3 regions of the Paenibacillus nitricinens genome follow, and region 2 is predicted to be linked to each of the others. Evidence: riboswitches for the same ligand, from Rfam matches in the RefSeq annotation. Region 2 holds a riboswitch; each other region holds the start of a gene.

Region 1 (2,270 bases), 110 kb from region 2:
AGCATTGTACAAAATACGAAGCTACTAAAAAAGCTGGCTCACACGTAGCATTCACTACCCTTGAGTCAGCCTTTGGTTTGAAATCCAATTCTTTAGGGAAATCTGCCCTATAGCTCTAATGAAATAGGAGTGTCCCGCATAATTTCAATGGCTGCGGGAGCACTCCTTCTTTTCTCAATTTCATAGGATCAGCTAATCTGCTGAGTGCCCTGCTGCTTCTCCAAAAAACGTTGAAGAATCGCATTAAACTGCTCCGGCTGACACAGATTACTCGGATCTAATGCATTCGGGATAATCGCCAACTGCGCATGCGGCAATTGAGACACCATTTCCTTCATACAATTCACTCCAAATTCATTAAAGTCCCCTACAATACATAAAGCAGGACGGTTAAAAGCTTTTAAGCATCTGGTGTAATCCACATGGCTCGTGGCCAGCCTTTGCCGATATAGCTCCCGTGGGCGTTTGTCCAGCAGCCCTCTTCTAATCTCATTATAGGCGAGACTCCAACGTTCTCGGTACATCATCCGAATCGAAGGCAGCACCAGCTCGCTTGGGAGATAATACATTAGCAAGCTGCAATACGCTGCCATAAGCTGTATTTTCCCTACTAGGGTTGATCCGTGGCTCCTACAGAAGCTATCCGCGACCACGATTGCTTTTACACGCTCAGGATATTGTTTGGCAATATGTTGCACGACTAAACCGCCATAGGCGATCCCAACAAAAACTGCTTCACGAACCCCCAGGTCATTTAACAGCATAATCAGATCCAGACATTGCGTTTCAATAATCTCATTAGGGGCCTCCAGGAGTTCACCTGACTTGCCATTCCCCCGTAAATCGCACAAAATCACTTTATATTTATCGGAAAAGTACTCCAGTTGTGGTTTGAACATACTGTGTGTTAATCCATGTCCATGGATAAACACAACCGGAGTGCCAGTTCCATTGATTTCGTAATAGAGCGAAGTTCCGTTCAGTTTAGCGATAGGCAAAGGTAACACCTCTTTCATAATAAATTCTACGACTGTATCTGCTTATAAACGCAGCAAAAAACCACAGAGGGATTCTCTGTGGCTATTCATCACTAAACACGCCATTCATCCTCTCTCCATACGCTTACGAGGTTAGCTGTCGGATTCGGGCAGTGAGAGTTGCCCTACCTGCAAGGTTGCATGTTATGCACCCGGAACAGGATTCACCCCATAACTAGTACCGATTGTTACACTGGTTCCCAGTTGTTGGTTCCCCCGCTTTCCTTAACGGAAATTAAGCGGACTTCATATGTAATTGTCAGTTATGTGATGAATCATACTCCGTGTAAGGTTTCTTGTAAAGTTGAGCTGTGGGCAAAATAATGTTGAAAGCCATGCTTTTCATTTCATATTGAGCATACACTTCGTTTTCTCTTTCTTTTGCTCTTGTTTACTCAATATATCTAGAAAAAGCCGAGCAGACATCAGAGATCAATCCCTGAACCACTCGGCTTCTTTATACAATCATATGGCTACAACAGATCGGCGTTTTTCAATGCATGCTCCCAGCTCGGAAAAAAGAACAGCGCACTTCTCATTAGATCAGGGTCGCTTTGCTTCACTTGCTTTTTGCTGATCGAGCTTCCATCGGTTTGAAGCTTTTTGATACGAGTTAACACTTCATCAGCCTCCAAAGGAATTTCCATTGAAACACTCCTTTCTCAGTGACCTGGTTTCCCATCATTTTCTCCATAATATGCAAATTTATTCTTCATTTCCATTTCGATGGACTACACTAGCTGATAGATCGGTTGTTCAGCAATAAAATAAGTAGGAATTATTCGATATTTCTGTGCCAGAACTTCAGCTAAATATTTCATTCCTGGAGCTTCACTTTCCGCATGACCTAACATAATCAGCGCTTTTGATCTGCCTTGATGGACTGCATCCCTCACATATTCTGGAGTTTCCCATTCCGGGCCCTCGCCAGCAATGATTAAATCAAGATTGTGCTGATTAAAAAGAGGAATAGCCATCGTCCCACCTCCTCGGTAACCTACTAATATCCCCACATGTCTGCATGTCTGTGATAGATCGCCGGCAACGCGTACGTAGGGGATGCCTAGCTTTCTTTTTATATACTGAGCCGCTTCACTTACCGTCATAGCTGGAATCGATAGGATTGTAGCAGTGGGTTGCTGCTCAACCACATAGGCTGACCATTCAAGCTCTCGTAGCAAGCCCACCATGATCCCATCCGGTTGATGCCGATGCCAATAATCATGATAACGA
Region 2 (2,270 bases):
AAGCCCATAGTTTCCCGTATTTGATTCAATTTGCAATTTGGCGGGATTCACCCCCCATTCCTGAAGCCAAGGTCGGGCAAGATTTTCTTTTTGGGCTAGAGACAAGTCAGTTCCCTTGTCCTCTTCTTTTGCACTAGTGGATACATTGCTTGGTGACCCTGCAGATGATCCTTCTACTCCTTGTTTGAAGGCGACAATCACGCCAGTATACATATTGAGGTCAACGGTGATTAGCGGCTCTTGTTCCGCTGAAGGACTAAGTGTTACACGGAAAATGTCAAAAGGATATCGTTGATCCAGCTTCTTCTTTGTATAGTCCTCCAAAAGCTTCTCGCGGGACATATAACCATAAAAGGAAGAATCCGTATCATAGAGTACATTCCACTGATCATTTGGTGCTTTGGTGTAGTTTAGCTTTTGTTCTGCAAATGATATCGCTTTGTCGCGGGCTTCCGCCTTGCTGATGACAGTAGTATCTTCCCCCACGGGGCTATTTAGCACTGAGGGAGCAATCTGAAACATAATAAATAGAATAAGACCGATAATGCCCGAGATGATGAGCCTCTTGGAGAGGGCACGTTGCTGTAAGGGCTGGCCGACGGGATTCATGTAACGCCTCCTTGTAAATTGACAATGTTATGTTCCATTATAGTATTAGTGCCATGATAGTTACAAAAATCATCGTACATTCTTTTTATGGGTAATAGAGATATTATAGAATAGGTATCTGAATATATACCATGAATTTAAAGTGATCATTTCTTCATTTTTCATGAAAATCGATGCAATTGCAGGGAAAACACGGAAAAGTGATGAGAAAAGGTACTCCTACTGGTACATCCTCTCCAAACCGCATTTTTCATATGAATCACCATTAATAGTGTCTTTGTGATTTATCGAAATAACATATATAATTTGTATGCAATTGTATATAGCCGAATTTCAGGTGAAAACGGGGGAACCACAGGAAGTAATGAAAAGATGAGTATACACCATAGGCGGTGTCTTTATTCATCAGGGGTGAATTTCGTTCTAGGAGCGAATAGGGCAGCCTGCACAGTCCGAATCCGTCAGCTAACCTCGTAGGCTAATTTACTGCAGGAACCAAGGCTAGCATTGGTTTTCCAGTGCTTTTTTTGTTGGAATTCTTTAAATTTAGATAAGAGGGTGACGTAGTGGCTTCACAGTTTCGCAGGGTTTCTGAATCAAAGTTTCTGAAGCTTTCTCCGCCTCAGATTATGGTGCTTGGTTTTGCATCGATCATTCTGATTGGAGCCTTGCTGCTTATGCTTCCCATTTCGAGTACCAGCGGGAATGCTGTGAGTTTTATTGATGCGTTGTTTACTGCAACATCGGCCACCTGTGTGACAGGACTTGTGGTGCTGGACACCGGGACGACATTCACCATTTTTGGGAAAACCGTAATTATGGTGCTTATCCAGGTTGGTGGCTTAGGGTTTATGACAATGGCGACCTTATTTGCCATGATGATGAAACGCAAAATTTCCTTGCGGGACAGACTGATCCTTCAGGAAGCCATGAACCAAGGCTCTATGGAGGGGATTGTTCGACTGATCCGTAGAGTACTTATTTATTCTTTGGTCATCGAAGGCTGTGCAGCGGTGCTTCTGTCCTTACGCTGGGCGTTTGATATGCCACTGGGAAAGGCCATTTATTTTGGAATATTTCATGCGGTGTCTATGTTTAATAATGCTGGATTTGATATTTTCGGGGATTTCCGGAGTTTAACCGATTATGTATATGACCCGCTTGTGAACATCGTGGTGATGTTTCTGATTGTCTCTGGCGGGATTGGTTTTATTGTCATGTCGGATCTGGTGGAGTTTCGTGTCAAACGTAAATTATCTTTGCATAGCAAAGTTGTACTCTCCACCACGGCAGGGCTTATTCTTATCGGCGCTTTGGTTATTTTTATATTCGAATTTACAAATCAGCGCACTCTGGGTAATCTGAATTTTGGCGGCAAAATATTATCGGCATTCTTTCAGTCTGTATCGCCCCGAACCGCTGGCGCCAACACGGTGGATATTGCCGGACTGCGGCAAGCCTCACAGTTCTTTATGGTTATCCTTATGTTTATTGGTGCATCACCGGGCTCAACGGGTGGCGGGGTCAAGACTACGACCTTTACCATTATGATTGGTGCAGTAATCGCGATGCTGCGCGGGCGTGAAGATGTTGTGCTGTTCCGTTACCGATTGGCGCAGGAGCGTATCTATAAAGCGTTGACGTTAACTTTACTGGCTTTA
Region 3 (2,270 bases), 1.1 Mb from region 2:
ATCGCTCGTGCTGTAGAAGCAGGAGTTAGCAAGATGATTAATATCGGATTTAATCGGGAGACGATTCCCTCAACGATGAAGCTGGCGGAATCTTACGATTATATTTATGCGGCAGTGGGTTGGCATCCTCAGGATGCGATTGATATGAAGGATGGAGATCTCGATTGGATCGCTTCTCTATGCAGTCATAAGAAAGTAGTGGCGATCGGTGAAATCGGACTGGATTATTACTGGGATACTTCTCCCAAGGATGTGCAGCATGAAGTTTTTCGCAAGCAAATTGGACTAGCCCGCGAACTGAATATGCCGATTTGTATTCATGATCGTGATGCCCATGAGGATGTTGTACGGATTTTACGGGAGGAAAAAGCAAATGAGGTTGGAGGCGTGATGCACTCGTTCTCAGGAAGCTGGGAAACAGCTAAGATGTGCTTGAATCTTGGTTTTCATTTATCCTTTGGAGGACCTATTACGTTCAAAAATGCAAGAGTGCCAAAAGAAGTACTTGCGCAGACCCCTCTAGACCGATTATTGATTGAAACCGATGCTCCATATTTGACTCCGCACCCCTTCCGCGGAAAGCGAAATGAGAGCGCTCATGTGAAGCTGGTAGCAGAGGCAGCAGCTGAAATTAAAGGGTTAACATGGGAAGAATTGGCTAATATAACGTATGCGAACGCACTGGAACGATTTGGGATTGAGTGAAAACGGAAGAAAAACAGGCGAAAAATAGAGAATGGCCGATATATTAAACTTTTTTAATATAAAAACGGCTGAATATTACAATATTTTAACCATATTTTTGCTTAAACGTGGTTGAATCGTCCTTTACAACATGCATCAAAACAGGATATCATCTTTTCAGTGATGTGAGCTGTGTTACAGTGACAGCCATATATTCATGGATCGTCTCGCTGAGTCTCCGTATGGAGAACGGGGGAACCAATATTGACCTGCCGCATGCCTGTATTTAAAATACGGTTTAGACGTGCCGTAGGACAGTATTTGATTTCTTCACGTGGTCTTTGGGGTGAATTTAAGGGCAACCGCCATGAGCGGGTGACCTGAAATAGGGCGTCTCTCTTTCGTCCGAACCCGACAGCTAACCCCGTAAGCGCAAGTAAGAGAGGCAACCTCGTGCATAAGCATTCTCTATTCTGATATTGGAGAAGCCACGAAAGAGTCCTCAGTTGAACTCTTTTTAGGCTTTTTTATTTTTGAATAAATAGAATGTTACCCACATACTGTTATATAACAGGGGTGGGAGTAGCTGTGCCGAGCAGGCGATCCATGAGCAGGAGACGCTAAGTTATTACGTGCGTGTCCTGTGACAATCTCAAATAGTTTCGTCAAAGGAATTCAGTCCTCATGATATACAATTGACGACGGGGCTATGTAAGGAGGATGGAGAGAATGGGCGTATTCCAACCAGAAGTATCCCATGATTCGCAGTCATCCAGCAGGTCTTTCGCATTACGGTGGGAGCAAGTAAATACTCGCGTGCTTTTACTTGCAGGCGTGATTTCAGTCGCTATCGCGTTACTTATTCTGCTGTACGTACACGGTCAAAGTAACAAACAATTATTTTTAGTAATAGACGGGCAAACACAGACGCTTGAAACGCGGGAAGCGCTTCTTGGTGATGTGTTGGAGAAAGAGCAAATTTCGCTACAGCCGCATGATGAACTATCTTTAGGTCTGAGTGATGAAATAAAAGACGGTGACCGTGTCGTTATCAATCGTGCGCAGAAAATTAGTCTTACTGCGGATGGAGCAACAAAAACGTTATATACGACCGAGGATACAATTGGTAAAGCAATTGAGAAAATGGGCATTACCCTAGAAGGTCATGATAAGATTTTCCCTTCGTTAGACACCACCATTTCTGCAAACATGGAGGTTAAGATTGTTCGCATCAACAAACAGACCGTACAGCGAACAACTAACTTACCCTTCAGAGTCATCAAGACAGCAGACCCCTCCCTTACTGTGGGAACAGTTAGAGTGGCACAGGCAGGCAAACCAGGCGTCATGATTCAGCATATTGAAAAGATCTACCAAGACGGAGAACTGGCCTCTATGCGCATGATTGGTAAGGAAGTACAAACGGTAACGAAAGATAAGATTATTGCCGTTGGTACCAAAGCACTTCCTAAGCCGGCTGTAGCTAAGACTACAACAACTTCCAAATCAAACACTACTTCAAAAACGGCTAAAGTTAGCGCCAAGACTAATAACGTCACAAGCAAGGCTGGCGTAGACTTTGAGTA

What was found. Region 2 has a riboswitch for cyclic di-AMP ahead of ACN6KS_RS25370 (TrkH family potassium uptake protein). Riboswitches for the same ligand answer to the same signal wherever they lie in the genome.
Region 1: linked by a shared signal. The riboswitch ahead of ACN6KS_RS25800 (alpha/beta fold hydrolase) and the one ahead of ACN6KS_RS25370 (TrkH family potassium uptake protein) in region 2 are both predicted to bind cyclic di-AMP.
Region 3: linked by a shared signal. The riboswitch ahead of ACN6KS_RS00190 (ubiquitin-like domain-containing protein) and the one ahead of ACN6KS_RS25370 (TrkH family potassium uptake protein) in region 2 are both predicted to bind cyclic di-AMP.

The regions. Positions count from the first base shown of each region.
Region 1 is NZ_CP183948.1:5,802,495-5,804,764, forward strand. Features, by position in the region: gene ACN6KS_RS25800 (alpha/beta fold hydrolase) at 189-998, opposite strand; cyclic di-AMP (ydaO/yuaA leader) riboswitch at 1,104-1,289, opposite strand; gene ACN6KS_RS25805 (hypothetical protein) at 1,511-1,684, opposite strand; gene ACN6KS_RS25810 (Nif3-like dinuclear metal center hexameric protein) at 1,769-2,270, opposite strand, start outside.
Region 2 is NZ_CP183948.1:5,696,470-5,698,739, reverse strand. Features, by position in the region: gene ACN6KS_RS25375 (CPBP family intramembrane glutamic endopeptidase) at 1-609, opposite strand, end outside; cyclic di-AMP (ydaO/yuaA leader) riboswitch at 924-1,105, shown strand; gene ACN6KS_RS25370 (TrkH family potassium uptake protein) at 1,239-2,270, shown strand, end outside.
Region 3 is NZ_CP183948.1:41,273-43,542, forward strand. Features, by position in the region: gene ACN6KS_RS00185 (TatD family hydrolase) at 1-705, shown strand, start outside; cyclic di-AMP (ydaO/yuaA leader) riboswitch at 903-1,132, shown strand; gene ACN6KS_RS00190 (ubiquitin-like domain-containing protein) at 1,414-2,270, shown strand, end outside.